2 linked regions of the Alkalinema sp. FACHB-956 genome follow. The protein of the gene in region 2 interacts with the protein of the main gene of each other region in a pairwise test. Links are inferred from orthologs where the notes say so. Each region holds a gene or a part of one and is shown on either strand. Other genes may lie near its edges.

Region 1 (7,914 bases), on a different replicon or contig from region 2:
ATGTTATTACGGTAGATAACTTAGATGATGCTTGCATAATGTCACAAGCTACATTTCGGATTAATGATTGGTTGAGTCAAGCAAAATTGCGTTGTTCGAAAAAGCAGTATGCCTTATATTCTGATGGGATTGATTGTGAAATCCTTCGGCCTGGTCAACCTTGGAAGAAATGTAAACTAAAACTTGTGTTGGCTTTCTGTCCCGACGAACCAGACACCGAACTCAACGATCTTGACCAAATTCGACAATTTCAGCTAGGGGAGTAAGTGATGACTAATCCAAAATCCATGAATTTATCGAATGATGATTTAAGTGTTATCACCTTCAAGCACGATCGCCAGGGAAATCTGCTCCAGGATGATGCCTTTGTCATTTCTCATTTGATACAACGAATTAAACGGAAGCTAGCAAATGAGACTTCTCTATGCATTGGGCCTGACGAAGGACAACGCTTTGCCAGTGATGGTATTCCATGTAAATATTTAGCCTTGGGATCTCATAGATGGATATCTGGGAAGGTCAGACTTGCGCTAGAGTTTATTCCTGATGAACCAGAAACACCGGAAGAAATATCAGCTTTGGATTCCGGGGCTTCTCCTCTTGATGGCATCCGTCAAGAAATTTCGAATGATTAATACCACTTGCATTGAGTAAGATTGGGTTTTCAGGTAGCCATCTTGTGAGCAATGGGCTACCTGCCATACCCTGACTACAATCATTATCCACACATAGTTATGACTAAACCACAACCAATTGACCTATCAAGTTGTAATGACGGAGTTCTTGATTTCCTATGCTATGGTCAACACTACGAAATGTTGAGAGATGATTCATTTATAATTCGTAGATTACTTGATCGAATTCAGCAAAGACTTTGGAATGGGACGACTGCAATGCATGTGAGCGATGCGGAACAGATTCTAAGTGCAGGAATTCAGTGTAAGTTTCTAGAACCAGGAAAATCTAAATGGATGTCTGGCAAGGTTCGGTTAGTTTTAGAATTTCAGCCGGATGAACCCGAAGAACCTGTAGAAGCAGTTCCCGACTCAGAATCTGAAACCTCACCTTTAGACGAAATTCGGCAAACAATATCTGATAATTGATTGCTTAGTTTTCATATCAGCATTGATTCGCTGATAAAAACCGACTTCCATAAGACTTTTCTTGATTTTTGGGTACTCGAAGAATGTTGAATAAGTCAATATTAGGGCCGTTCAGCCCAGATGATGTTGTTTCATTTCAGCCTATTGGACAACCCCATCTCCGACCTCAAATGCATAAGATTGGCACATTTTGTGAAGTCTTGGAACATGCTTTGACAGACAGCAATTTAGCGGAGATTATCAATCGATATCTCAAAGATAATGCCCTGGAAACTTATTCATACTATAAAACTGGTCATGGGCGACAGGAATACTCTCACTATCAAAACTGGTTTAGTGAAGGTGTTACTTGCGAAACGCTAAAAACAGATGGGTCTGGCTGGCAACATGGGAAAATGAAAATTACTGTTCAAATCAATGTGGAATTCTGCCCGAATGACGCAGAATCTGACGCCTCACCGTTAGACGAAATTCGGCAGACAATATCTGATACTGAAGTATAGGAAGAACCTGGAAACTTTATTTCTCTATGATTGAGCTAGCCCCAAACGACGGCGCACTTCCTCACTGGAAATTCCACCTTCTTGCTGTCGCCGTGCCCTTGAACGCTCAATCATGGACTGAAAATTCGGATTAGTCACCAATGATAGACTTTCCAGATCAACATTTTCCAAATTCACTAACGCTGCGATCGGCTGTCCATTACTCGTGACAACAACAATTTCTTCTGTCAGATTAGCGACGTAGTCTGCCAGTGAATCATTCGCCTCTGTAATTTTAATCATCTTCATAGGTTGTCACTGCCCCTATCATGATCGAAGTTTAGCACCCATCTGAGAAGCTCAAAATGCCTGAAAAAACATCCCGAATCACGATTCCGAAAGCGGTGCGCCAGTACATCCTCGATCGCGACAACCACCAGTGCCAAAGCTGCGGTAAAACCAGCCAACAAGCCAAACTAGAAATCGACCACATTATCCCCCTCGCCAGCGGCGGCAGCAACGACCTCAGCAACCTCCAAACCCTATGCCGTACCTGCAACGCCCAAAAACGCGATCGCTTCGACCCCCGCTTCGATCCCCACTTCCACTAACCCCGATCGCCCACCCGAAAAATATCGTGCGTTTTCAGAATTCAGTGCCATGATGGGGACTCATGGGTGTAGTGAATTTGACACGTGTGGCGCATGGACAGTTTACGATCGGCATTCCGTGGTAGCTTATGGGCTATGGCAGAAACAGGCAACCGCGATCGCATCAGTCAACAGGTACTTTTGGCGAACCTCTGGTTAGCCCTCTTGTCATTGGCCGTCAAAATTTGGATCGGCTGGGAAACCCGATCGCTCATGCTGCTCGCTGAATCCCTCCACACCGTCATTGACGCCTTCAGCACCGTCCTCAGCCTCATCGCTGTCCTCCTCCCCTACCGCCACAACGGACGCGAAGTCTGGAGCCACGGTCGCCTCGAATCCAGCCTTGCCCTCTTCCTCGTCTCCCTCCTCGGCTTTGGTGGCCTGGGGCTTACTAGCCTTGCCCTCACCCAACTCACCGCCAGCCCCAGCCTCGCCCACCTGCCTCGCCTCACCGTCACCCCCGCCATGATCCAAGTCCTGGCCTTGGTCTGCATTGCCCAGGTGGCCCTCGCGATCGTGCAAAACCGCCAAGCCCAACGCTTCAGTAGCCTCGCCCTCGGCACCAACGCCCAACACTTCCTCAAAGACGCCTGGTTACTCGTCATTTTGCTCGTGGCATTGCTCGGTCTATGGCAAGGCTACAGTTGGCTCGATCCCCTCGTCACGATCGCCATGGTCATCACCGCCGGACTCAGTTGCTGGCGCGTCCTCGACATTCAACTCCCCCTGATGCTGCGGCAAATTGCCATCGCCCCCGAAGCCATCAGCCAAATCGTGCGGCAAGTCCAAGGCGTCACCCACTGCCACCAAATTCGATCGCGGGGCGTTGTCGGTCGGCAAGTGTGGATTGACCTGCGCATTGTCCTACACCCCGAATTCCACAGCGCTAGCAACTGGGTCAAACAACAAATCGAAGCCAACCTGCGCGATCGCTATGGCCCCGTCCAAGTCGTCGTGGACATCGATCCCATTGATAGCGAACCGATCTATCCCCAAGACCTCCCCAAACGCAATCCCGATCGGGAACTCGATGGTCGATAATCGTGCACACTAGTTAGCACAAGCACATTAGTTAGCGCGTAAACACTCTTAGCGCGTAAACACTCTTAGCGCATAAACACTGTTAGCGAATTGCCGAGCAGATTACTGAGCAGATTGCAGAAGCAAGTGCGATCGCGATTGATCGCACGATCGGCAAAATAATTAGCGCCATGATTGGTCACGCAATCGTTTGCAAAATCATTCGTAAAACCATCCGTAAAACTACTGAGGATCCGCCTTACTGGGAGGAACTTTTTCCACCCCAGCCACCACTTCGATGACCTCCTTCACGATCGGCGCTGCCGTTGTTCCCCCATAGGCCAATCCCCCCGGTTCATCCAACACCGCCAGCACCACATAACGCGGATTATCCACCGGGAAAATCCCCACAAAGCTCGTAATAAACCGAGAAGCCGAATATCCACCACTTTCCGTCGCTTTTTGCGCCGTCCCCGTTTTCCCCGCCACCCGATAACCCGGAACTTGCGCCGCCTTCCCCGTCCCCTCCGACACCACCGCCTCCATCATCCGCAGAATCGCTTGGGTATGGCTGGGGGAAAAAATCTGCTTCGGCATCGATCTCTGGGGCTGCCAGTGGGGCTTACCCTGGCTGTCATACAAACCCCGCACCACATGGGGCGTCACCATCCGCCCCCCATTCGCCAGCATGGCATGGAGCTTCACCAGTTGCATCGGCGTTAAGGCAAACCCCTGGCCAAAGGACGTTGTCGCTGCTTCGATCGGCGAAGTCATATAGATCTTGCGATCCTTCAAATAGCCCGGAGCCTCAAAGGGCAGATCAATCTCCGAGGTTTGCCCCAAGCCAATGCGTTCTAGCCAACTGTAGTACACCGACGGCTTCATCGTTTGGGCAATCCGCACCATCCCCACGTTACTGGAATACTTCATCACATCCGTCAGGCTGATCGACCCTCGCCCCGCATTGTCAGCGTTATTAATCGTCCAGCCTTCAACCGTCACCGCACCCGTATCGTTAAAGTAATCCGTTAGCTTAATTGTCCCCGCTTCCAAGGCGATCGCCACATTGATTGGCTTAAAGGTCGAACCCGGTTCATACAAGTCCGTCAAGGCCCAATTCTTAAACGCCGCCATGTCCTTAACATCCCAGTAGCGGTTGGGATCAAACGTGGGATTGGTCACCATCGCCAACATCCCACCATCCTGGGCATCCATCACCAGCACCAAGCCGCGCTTCGCCCCAAATTCATTCACCCGACGATACAAAATGCCTTGGACAGCCCGCTGAAGCCGGTTATCGATCGTCAGTTGTAACCGCAGGTCATCTTCATGGACAAAGCCATTGGGCACCCCTTCCGGGAGCATCGTCCCCATGCCCGTGCGGTTCAGACGCACCGCCTTCGCTGCCCGATCGAGCAAATGCTGGTAGCTAAATTCCACGCCCCCCTGGCTCTTCTGCTGCACATCCACATAGCCCAAAATATTGGCCATTACGTCCTGTTGAGGATAGAGACGCTGCTGGGACGGCGTGAAATCTAAACCGTCGATGTAGAGTTCCTTAATGCGGTTGGCGGTATCTTCGCTCAAGCTATCTGCCAACCGAATACCACTCTTCGCAGAATCCAATTTTTGTTGTAACTCCGCCACTGGCCGATCGAGGATCGGCGCTAACTTGGCAGCCACCTCCGCCGTAGACAACGCTCCAAAGTAGCGAGGATGGGCGTAGATCGTAATCGACGGCTGATCGATCGCCACAACATTGTTATTGCGATCGACGATCGGACGCCGGGGCATAAAAGGCTTGAGATAGGTCGTCTGCTGCTGCTTTGCCCGCTCCACCAAATCATTGGCTTGCAATACCTGGAGTCGTACTAGGTTGGTGCCCAAGAGCCCGACCCCAAGCAACAACACACCCCAGACTAAGCGCAGTCGCCCAATCGAAGGTTGGGTTTCCGGCTTGCGGGGAAACCGGATCGATCGAGCGGGACGACGACGGGAAGCCTCAGAAGGGTAACGCACCTTAAGTATCCTAGGAAATAGTTAGTATCCGACAGGGGAAATAGGACGAGCTTGTGCTTCTTGATCTGGGGATTTCACCTCCTTGGGTGGGCGGGGAGGTGCAGGTTTGATCATAATCAGGTGATCCCGATTGCGAGGCACCAAGCCATAGTCAGCAGGATTCGCTGTTTTGGCAATTTCATTCTTCATCAGTTCGCTGTTCGCAGTCAGTTGTCGCTCATTGCGGCGAAATTGCTCCAAGCGAGCAAATTCTTTGCCCCATAGTTGCTGCGAATAAATCGTTAACCCATAGGTCACGATCGCGCTGCCCGCTAAAACCAATGTGATGCCCACACTCCACTGCTGCACCTGCAATATCGATCGCAACCAAGATGGCAGGCTGGGCGGGGTAGGCAGAGTCCGCACGGTTTGGCGGGAACGCAGAGAAGTCACTGTAGCGCCCTGTCCCGACTGCCCCGATCGTGGGGAGCGAGAAGATCGCCTAGAATCTGCTGTCCCCTGGCGCATAGCACGAGAGGGCGAACGAGAGGGTCGTTTGTCAGCTTGACGGGAACGCATACCTACAGACCGTATACCTACAGATATAGAACGCGATAGTCCTATCACAACCTGAGAATAGGGAGTCTCAAGCTAAGAACCGCACATTGAAGAATGCCCTATATTTTAAGCACACCTGTCTCGAAAGATCTCCGCTAATTCATAAATTTCCGTAGATTGCTCAGTAGATTGCTTTGATTGCTGGGTCGATCGCATCGCACTTGCCGCTTAACGATTGCCCTGCCCCGACGGCAACATCAGACGACTCATCACCCGACCATCCTCCAAGCGGCTCAGGCTCAAGTCCCCTTGCATCGCCTTGATGAGCTCCCGGCAAACCGCAAAGTGCAGCCCCGGCGGCTGGCTCAAGGTACTGGGAGCCAAGGGATCCAAGATCGAATTGCCCTCTAAGTCCTGGAGCAACCGAGATTCGATCGTCCCGTCATCGGTAATCGCCACCTCAATCCACCGACGATCGAACTGGCGACACCAAATGTCAATGCGGCCCCCCGCAGGCGATCGCAAACAGGCACTGAAGAGCAATTCATACAGCACCATTTCCAGCTTAACCGCATCACCCACCACCACCGGGTTATCTTCATGGTGCACCTGAGACCACAACTGGCGCTCCTTCAGGATGGCATCGGCGCGATCCATCGTGCGCCGCACCAAGCCAATTAATGGGAGGGTTTCCTGGCGAAATTTGAGTTGCCATTGTTCTTCCGTTAGGGCGACTGACAGCGGAGCCAGCGTATCATTCATCTGACGCAGAATTTGTTGCTGACGGGTCGCAATCAGAGAATCGGAGCCCGGTTTGGCCAGATCCAGGAGCTTTTGCACCCCAGAGTGGGTCGATCGATAGATTTCTTCCAGGTGGCGATGCTTATACCACCCAATTTGCTCCAGCTTGAGCCGTTCGCCCTGTAGGATGCGCTCCAGCTTGAGGTGGCGACGAGTGCCCGCCAGTTCCCCCGCCAGGAGTTCCAAGGCACTGAGATAGCGATCGTCCCATTGCCGCTGATCGTCATCGGCCACAAAGAGCACCCCCGCAGGTTCATCTTCCGCATTGGTACGCAGGCAAATCGCCAGCAGTTGGCCCATGCCCTGGGTATTGAGCCATTGCCGACTTTCCCCCGGCACCTGACTCGCCCGTAACGCCATAACGCCCGCATTTTCCAAGGCCATCCGCAGCAGGGGATCAGCATGAACCGAGACTTTTAGGTTATTGCTGATAGCATAGCGGCGATCGGACTGATCAATCGACACGACTAAACGTCCCACCCGACGTCCGGGAAACCAGGACACCAGAAAGGCCAAGGGTGCATCTAAGACACTGGCGATCGATCGCAGTGCCGATTGTTCCAAGGCTTCGATCGTCAAGCTCTGGCGCATTCCAGTAATACTGCGCTGAATGCTATTAGCCAACTGTTGTTGCTGATCAAGACGTTTTTGGAGTTGCCACTGGTGCAAAATCAAACCGATTTGCTGGGCAACACTACCGACGAGATCCTGTTCTGCCTGCGTCCACGATCGCGGCATCTCATGGCAAATAATGACTAGGCCACCTTCCGCTTTGCCCGCTGCGGTAGGACTCACCACCAGCGATCGCACCCCCAATTCCAGCAAAGGATTACGCCAAGCAGCAAACCGTAAATCATCCTCCAAGTTCTCAATCCCAACGGCTTTGGGTGTCCGCTCCAACAATTGGAGATCAATCTCACTCAAGGCAGGGAGAAAGGTGGGACAAGCTCGACGATTTTTAGGTTGGTTTTGATAGCACAGTTCAAAGCGCTGGTGGGTCTTGTCATAGAGTGCGACGATAAACCGCTCGACCTTGAGCCGTTTCCCCAGAAGGGTTGCAGCGCGGGAAATGGTCGATTTCCAATCCTGGGCACTGTAGAGGGATTGGGCAATTTCCGAGGTGAGGGTCTGATCCATCTGAGTTTGCTGGATCACCATCTCCATTTCTTCGAGGGGCGCAGCCATGGCCAACATTTGTGCAGCCCCACGGAGGAACTGTTTTTCTTCCTCTTGCCAGATCCGGGGCTCATTGCCCTCCACCGCCAGAAATCCTAGTAGTTGCCGTTGGTAGAGAATGGGAGC
Region 2 (7,834 bases):
TTTTTAATTACGGCGACGTTTCCCTTGATTGTTTCTGCTGTCGCCTGGTTAATCGCAGAAACTCCACTGGATGAAAAGCCAAACTGGGCTGTCATTACCCAACAGTTTGGGCAACTGAAGCAAGCCATTTCCCAAAGAAGTATTTTCTTGCCCACCCTCTTTCTGTTTCTCTGGCAAGCTACACCCACTGGGGAATCTGCATTTTTCTACTTCACCACCAATGAATTGGGATTTGAGCCGGAATTCTTAGGGCGAGTGCGGTTGGTCACTAGTTTCGCTTCGATCGCGGGCATTTGGATCTTTCAGCGATTTTTGAAGAAAATTTCCTTCCGCGTCATTTTTGGCTGGTCTACGGTGATTGCGTCGGTGCTGGGCCTATCGGCGCTGATTTTAGTCACGCACCTCAATCGGGAACTGGGGATTAGCGATCGCTGGTTCAGCTTGGGCGATAGTTTGATCTTGACCGTCATGGGTCAAATTGCCTTCATGCCTGTCCTGGTACTGGCGGCGCGCTTGTGTCCCCCCGGTGTGGAAGCCACTTTGTTTGCGTTGCTCATGTCTGTGGTGAATTTGGCTGGCTTTGTTTCCTACCAAGGTGGCGCATTCATGATGCGCTGGCTCAACGTCACCGATCACAACTTTGAGCAGTTAGGGCTGTTGATTTTAATCACCAACCTGATGAGTTTACTGCCCCTACCTCTGTTAGGCTGGCTACCCTCAGCAGCGGAACTGCCCACGGGAGATGAAGAAGTTCCAGTGGCGATCGAACTCGATAGTTCCGCCTCCAAACATCTGGGTCAGCCATTTTTGCCGGATGTCATGGCGGAACGAGTGGTTGATCGGGTAACGGTTAAACCCGCTAGCACTGCAACCAATCCTCAGCAATAAGCAATTATTTTCACGAAATCCCCTGATTTTCACGAAATCCCTTTTTTCACAAAATTCCCTAGGGGCGCGATCGCCGTCGGCGCGATCGCGCCTTGTTTGTTGGCTTCTGGTTTGTCAGCTTCTGGGATGCTTTGGGCGAAGATGAGGTGTGATCGCCGCGCATTTGAAACTTTTTCAGCCAAGATTGGAAAAAATTCGGGCGAACGGGCTTGGGAAAGGGAACCACCGTCGGACGCGGAATTGCCGCTTCTGGGAACGATACGACTTCTGCTTCTGTATTCTCCCGCGCGACCCTGATTAATAGCGCCACGGAAATAAAGCTGGACAACATTGAACTACCGCCGTAACTCCAGAGCGGAAACGGTAAGCCCGTAGTCGGCAGTGTGCCCGTTGCCACACCAATATTCAAAATTGACTGCCCCACAATCAGCACAACAATCCCGATCGCGACTAAGCGGTGCACAATATTTTGGGCTTTTTGGGCGATATAGAGTCCCAGTGTGGCATAGGCCACCAGCATGAGCAGCAACATCACCCCCCCCACGAGACCAAACTCTTCAGAGAACACCGCAAAAATAAAGTCAGTGTACTGAATCGGCAAAAAACCTAACTTTTGGTGCGATTGACCATAGCCGGTGCCAAACCAACCTCCCGATCCGATCGCCATCAAGCTCTGGGTTAACTGATAACCATCACCCGTAGGATCCGCCCAGGGGTTGAGAAACGAGAGCACTCGTTTGCGCTGGTATTCCCGAAAAGCAATACTCAAAGTTGCCAGTAACACCCCACCGACCGCTGTACTGACTAAATAAACCCAAGGTAAGCCAGCCGCTAGGGCGATCAACCAGATCACCATGCCACAGAGCGCAGTGGTACTGAGGTTAGGCTGAATCAGAATGCCCAGCAGCACCAGGCAAAACACCCCCAGCCAAGTCAGTCGTTTTTTCCAAGTCAGACGATCCCACTGGCCAAAAATCCGGGCACTTTGCAAGACCAGAAAGGGTTTGACAAATTCCGACGGTTGTAGCAAGAAAGGACCGATCGGGATCCATCGTGCGGCCCCTCCGATAGACGCAAAGCCCGGTAAATCCGTGACCCAAATTAACCCAAGAAACAGTAACAAGCCCCAGTGAGCCGTGGAAAGTAGGGTGCGCAGGGGGGAATGGATAATCCAGTTAAAGCCCACCAAACCAACTAAGGCAAAAATTGCTTGACGTTGGAGGTAGTACCAGCCATTGCCAAACTCATTGTCACCCGCCGGATAGGAAGCGGAAAACATCACCATCAATCCCACCAACAGCCAAATAAAGGTGAGCCATCGTGCCAAGCGAGCTTCGATCGCCCAATCCTTGGCCGTGGTGTCAAAAAAGGGAATGAGGTAACGCAGTTGCATGGCGAGTGCCGATTCTGGATAACTACCGATTTTGGATAACTACCGATTCTGGATAACTATCGACTCTGGATATCGGACTCTACTTTAGCGAGATCTTCGTTGAGAAAGACGACGATTTTTCCGGCGTAGTTCAACCCCTTAGGATTACGCGCCACCTCAACCCAGTAGGCAAAGCGACGACCCCGACGCAGTTCTCCCTGGAGGGCAGCGGCGATCGGCTTATTTTGGCGCAGGGCATTCCGTTCTTCCTGGGCTGTGGGATAGCTGTAAACGACTTCGGCCTGCTCGTAGTCCTGGGTAATTTCCAGTCCATAGATCGATCGCAGCGCTTCTTCTAGCCGCGCTTTGGTGACGCCGTAGAGCATATCAAATAGTTGCAGCGATTCACTGCGCACCACCCCACTCGAAGCAGACTTGCGGGTTAGTTTCCCCGGTGCAAACATCGACGCTTCAAAAATCATGCGCTGGGAGGCCGTGTTGCTCCGCCGCACCGTTAATTTTTCCCCCGGACCGGGTTTGAGACTGGGGGTCGATCGCAGCCAAGTGGCGACTTCATCAGTAGATTGTCCCGGTAGGGCGATCGCCGAAGGAGTCCAGACGCTAGACAGCCCTGTACTGAAGGCTAAAACCAAAGCGGCTAACGAGATTCGAAGCTCAGTGCGCTGCATAATTCGACCTTTCAAAATCCTGTACTAAATCGAGTCTGGTAAAGGTGGCTAAAACTATATCTTGGAATCTCTCGATCGACACAAAAGATTTTCCACAATTTACGCTGCTCTAGCATTCCCCCGACCTTTGCCTCACGGTTCCATGGCAACCTTGATAACTTTGCGATCGCGCATGTCGGCCAAGGCTTGGCCCAACTGATCCAGCGGTCGGTGGTCACTAATCAATAATTCCAAGGGGGCAATGCCACTGTGGATGAATTGGAGCGCTGCCCGGACAAATTCCGGGGTGTTGTGGAAAACGCCTTTGAGGGTGAGTTCGTTATAGTGCAACTGCTCAGTATTGACGGCAATCGTTGTATTTTTGGGACAACCGCCAAACAGGTTGATGGTGGATCCGGGTCGTCCACAGGCGATCGCCAATTCCCACGCACTGGGCACCCCCGTCGCTTCGATGACAATATCGGCTCCCCAGCCCTCGGTCAAACTCCAGATTAATGCGGGAATATCCGCCACCTCGCGATGGAGAAAGGTTTGGGTTGCGCCCAGTTGCTCCGCGATCGCCAACCGTTGGGGACTGCCACCGAGGACAATGATTTCCGAAGGTTGACCCACGCGATACCCCGCCGCCAAGGCCGCCACAAACAGCAACCCGATCGCCCCATCGCCTAACAAAACGATGCGATTGCCGGGACGGGCATTCGATCGGGCAATGCCATGCAGCACACAGGCCAAGGGTTCGGTCATGGCGGCCAGGGCAAAGGGTAACTCGTCAGGAATCGGCAACAGATTTTGGGCGACGATCGGCGCGGGAATTTTGACCCGTTCGGCAAAGGTGCCGTTATTGAATAGTAAATTTTGACAGAGGGAGAATTCCTGCCGCTGACAGAAAAAACATTGGCCACAGGGGGCAGAGTTATTGGCCACGATCCGATCGCCCACCTGCCACTGGGTCACGCCCTCCCCCACTGCGGCGATCGTGCCTGCCACCTCATGGCCAAACAAAGTCGGAGGTTTGAGCATACGGGCATGGCCACCCCGTCGCCACACCTTCAGGTCAGTGCCGCAGGTCGTCGCCGCCTTGACTTGAATCACCACTTCCCCCGCTGCGGGTTCTGGGTCGGGAACGGTTTCCAGTTTCAGGTCTTCCTGTCCGTAGAGTACAGCCGCTAGCACGATCGATTGGGTCTCCTGCGAAAGTGTGACCGCGATCGTACTGGGTTTCGGGGCCGTTAGCGCGGGGGAAATGCTAGCCTAGATAGGTCAATACTACGCATAGCGCCATTCTGAGGCGATCGCGCCATACCAGTTGCCATGAAAAAGGTTGTCGTTGGACTTTCCGGTGGGGTAGACAGTTCCACTACTGCGGCTCTCTTGCAGGATCAAGGATATCAAGTGGAAGGCATGACCCTTTGGTTAATGAAGGGCAAGGGGCAGTGCTGCTCGGAAGGGATGGTGGATGCGGCGAAGCTGTGCGAAAAAATGGGCGTCCCCCATCACATCGTCGATAGCCGAGACAACTTTGAAGAAAACATTGTGAATTACTTGGTGGAGGGCTATCGCCAGGGAATTACACCGTTGCCTTGCTCCAATTGCAATAAGGCGGTGAAGTTTAGCCCCATGCTGGATTATGCCCAACGGGAATTGGGGATTGACCTGATTGCGACGGGACATTACGCCCGCACTCGCTACGATGAGGCGACGGGACGCTGGCAATTACTGCGGGCCTTCGATCGCAATAAAGATCAGACCTATTTTCTTTACGATTTAAGCCAGGATGTCTTGGCCCATGTGATTTTTCCGTTGGGTGAAATCCAGAAAACGGAAACGCGCCAACTGGCCAACCAATTTGAATTACACACTGCCGACAAGCCGGAAAGCCAGGATCTCTGCTTGGTGGAAGCGAATGGTTCCATGCAGGCATTTTTGGATAAGTACATTACCTCCACCACAGGCGACATTGTTGATCAATCCGGCCAGGTGTTAGGTCAGCACGGTGGCATCCATCACTATACGATCGGGCAACGGAAGGGCTTGGGTATTGCCTACAGTGAGCCGCTCTATGTGATTGGCTTGGATGCGGTGATGAATCGGGTCATTGTTGGAACGAAGGAAGAGGCGTACCAGACGGAATGCACGGTACAGCGGGTCAATTGGGTGTCGATCGGTCAACCCACGGCTCCCATCCAAGCGGAAGTGCAAATTCGCTATCGATCGAAACCTTCGCCAGCGACGATCGTGCCGTTGGAAGAGGGTCGAATCAAGATTTTATTTAGCGAACCTCAACTGAGCATTACCCCCGGTCAAGCAGCGGTTTGGTATGACGGTGAAGTGTTACTGGGGGGCGGCATTATCGAACGGCCTGCAACGTCACCCTGAAACACCTAAATATCACGCTGCAAAATCAAAACTCCTAGCACAATTGAAACACCTAAAACAGGTGTAGCGATCGCACCAGATGAAGCGACGGAAACGACTTGGAGCAACAATCAACTAGAAGCCTCAGATATCAAACTTACCTAGAGGATCTACACCATGAACACTGCTCAAATTAGCACCGATGGAACCCATCAAATTGTGATAATCCCCGAAGACTTCAAAATGTCGGGCACTGAGGTTTACATCAAAAAAGTTGGAGGTGCGATCGTTCTGATTGCTAAAGATGCCCCCTGGCAGTCCCTGTTTGACAGTTTAGAGCAATTCTCTGACGATTTTATGACCGCTAGAGAGCAGCTCCCCCTCGACATTCGAGAGGCATTTTAGATGCAATACCTGCTTGATACCAACATTTGCATTTATCTGATCAAGCAAAAACCTCCCAAGGTATTGGAACGATTCAACACCCTAGCCATTTGCTGCCCATGCCCTAAGCCTTGGTGCTACGTTGGTCAGCAACAATGTACGAGAGTTCTCACGTGTTGACAATCTATCTCTAGAAAACTGGGCGGAGTGAACTACGGTAAAGGAACAAGTGAGATGACGATTGCGGCGATCGAACTACCGATGGAAAAAATTGCTGAGTTTTGCGATCGGTGGCAAGTGACAGAATTTGCCCTCTTTGGTTCCGTCCTACGCGATGACTTTCGCCCCGACAGCGATATTGATGTGATGGTGCAATTTCATCCAGAAGCCCATCCAACCCTATTCGACTTAGCTTACATGGAGGACGAATTAAAGGTACTCTTTCAGCGTGACGTTGATTTGGTGACCCGTAAAGGGATTGAGACAAGTCGTAACTACCTGCGTCGCAACGCAATTCTCTCCTCTGCTCAGGTAATTTATGGAACGCGATCTTCAATCTCTGCTTGATATGTTGCAGTCTGCTCAAATTGTGATGAACTACATTGCTGGGCGATCTCAAGACGAATTAACAAGTGATTTACAATTTCAAGATGCAATGATCCGCAGACTTCTGATTATTGGTGAAGCCTCAAAACGGGTTTCTGAAACAACTCGGCAAACCTTAACCACTATTCCTTAGACCGCAATCAGTGGGATGAGGAATCGGCTGGTACATGAGTACGACGAAATCGATTTAGATGTTATTTGGGATACTGCTGTCAATAGTTTACCAAATTTGATTTTAGAGCTAGAGAAAGTAGTTCCTCCTAATGAATAGCTTGGATCAATTCGCAATTTGAAACCTTGGGGGCAAAATCTCATGATGATGCAAGCTGAAGAGAAAAAAAGCTACACACCAGATGAGTATCTTGACTTTGAGGTGAGTTCAGACACACGCCATGAGTATATCAATGGAGAAATCATTCCCATGACGGGCGGCACCCCTGAACATAATGAAATTGCCAGTATTCTTAATGCAGCCCTGAGAATGAGCTTAAAAGGTCAACCCTACAGTATTTTTGTGGCTGATCAGCGGCTCTGGATTCCCGATCGCCAGCTTTATACCTACCCAGATGTCGTGGTTGTCCCTCGGCCAATCCAGCGACAACAGGGGCGCGCCGACACAATTACAAACCCTGTAATGATTGCTGAAGTCCTTTCCAAGTCAACCAAAAACTACGATCGTGACGAGAAATTTGCTGCTTATCGCACTATCCCAACATTCCAAGAATATCTATTGGTTGATCAATACATTCCTCATGTTGAGCAATACGTCAAAACTGATGCTCACCAATGGATCTTTACTGAATATAACGATATGAATTCATCAATTTCCCTATCGTCCATTCCCTTAGAAATACAGTTAGCTGATCTCTATGAAAATATTGAATTTGGATCATCATGAAAATTTTGAACGTAGGCATAGAGTGAGCCATTCTCTTTCAGAGAGGCGATGCTAACGAAACCGATGAAGTGACGGCAAACAGTGAAATGCACGAGCCACTAAAACCTTGGAGGTCAACCTAACATGATTGCTCAACTGGAAACAAAACGCTACAGCACTGATGAATATTTAGAACTCGAAATTGTAGCTGACATTCGCAATGAGTATCGCAACGGAGACATTATTCCTATGAATGGTGGAACACCCAACCATAATGATATTGCTGGTAATTTGTATATCCTATTGAAGTCCACCTTAAAGGGAAAAAAGTACCGAACATTCTATGCCGATCAACGGCTTTGGATTCCTTCAGTGACTGTCTACACCTACCCGGATGTAATGGTTGTTCCCCAACCGATCGAACTCCAAACCGGACGAAAAGATACCGTTGTCAATCCCTGTTTTATTGCGGAGGTATTATCTAAATCCACACAGAACTACGATCGTAGTGAGAAATTCATTGCCTATCGCAGCATTCCTACATTCCAGGAATATTTACTCATTGATCAATACCGCATCCACGTCGAGCATCATGTTAAAACTGCCCCGCATCAGTGGTTGTTTTCTGAATACGACGATCCAAACGCAACCCTCCCTTTGAGC

Evidence for each region. Proteins that work in one complex are often made in the same cells at the same time.
Region 1: the proteins of H6G21_RS24010 (region 2) and H6G21_RS06065 interact in binary tests that used the Escherichia coli proteins (3 or more experiments, as listed by UniProt). The link is inferred for Alkalinema sp. FACHB-956 from one-to-one orthologs.

The regions. Positions count from the first base shown.
Region 1 is NZ_JACJRC010000003.1:200,652-208,565, forward strand. Bases 2,887-5,811 are described here. They hold H6G21_RS06065 (penicillin-binding protein 2), read right to left. Parts: upstream 5,275-5,811; coding sequence 3,499-5,274; downstream 2,887-3,498. Other genes in these bases: H6G21_RS06060 (cation diffusion facilitator family transporter), read left to right, coding at 2,887-3,276; H6G21_RS06070 (hypothetical protein), read right to left, coding at 5,296-5,811. In the rest of the region: H6G21_RS06035 (KGK domain-containing protein), read left to right, coding at 270-635; H6G21_RS06040 (KGK domain-containing protein), read left to right, coding at 735-1,103; H6G21_RS06045 (KGK domain-containing protein), read left to right, coding at 1,187-1,606; H6G21_RS06050 (hypothetical protein), read right to left, coding at 1,631-1,894; H6G21_RS06055 (HNH endonuclease), read left to right, coding at 1,951-2,196; more of H6G21_RS06060, read left to right, coding at 2,332-2,886; more of H6G21_RS06070, read right to left, coding at 5,812-5,832; H6G21_RS06075 (GAF domain-containing protein), read right to left, coding at 6,040-7,914. UniProt on the Escherichia coli protein: Essential cell division protein that catalyzes cross-linking of the peptidoglycan cell wall at the division septum. Required for localization of FtsN.
Region 2 is NZ_JACJRC010000043.1:13,970-21,803, forward strand. The notes cover bases 115-2,959. They hold H6G21_RS24010 (FtsW/RodA/SpoVE family cell cycle protein), read right to left. Parts: upstream 2,282-2,959; coding sequence 947-2,281; downstream 115-946. Other genes in these bases: H6G21_RS24005 (folate/biopterin family MFS transporter), read left to right, coding at 115-888; H6G21_RS24015 (hypothetical protein), read right to left, coding at 2,338-2,949. Outside these bases: more of H6G21_RS24005, read left to right, coding at 1-114; H6G21_RS24020 (alcohol dehydrogenase catalytic domain-containing protein), read right to left, coding at 3,082-4,122; tRNA 2-thiouridine(34) synthase MnmA, read left to right, coding at 4,261-5,325; H6G21_RS24030 (AbrB/MazE/SpoVT family DNA-binding domain-containing protein), read left to right, coding at 5,482-5,709; H6G21_RS24035 (nucleotidyltransferase family protein), read left to right, coding at 5,923-6,255; H6G21_RS24045 (Uma2 family endonuclease), read left to right, coding at 6,608-7,192; H6G21_RS24050 (Uma2 family endonuclease), read left to right, coding at 7,316-7,834.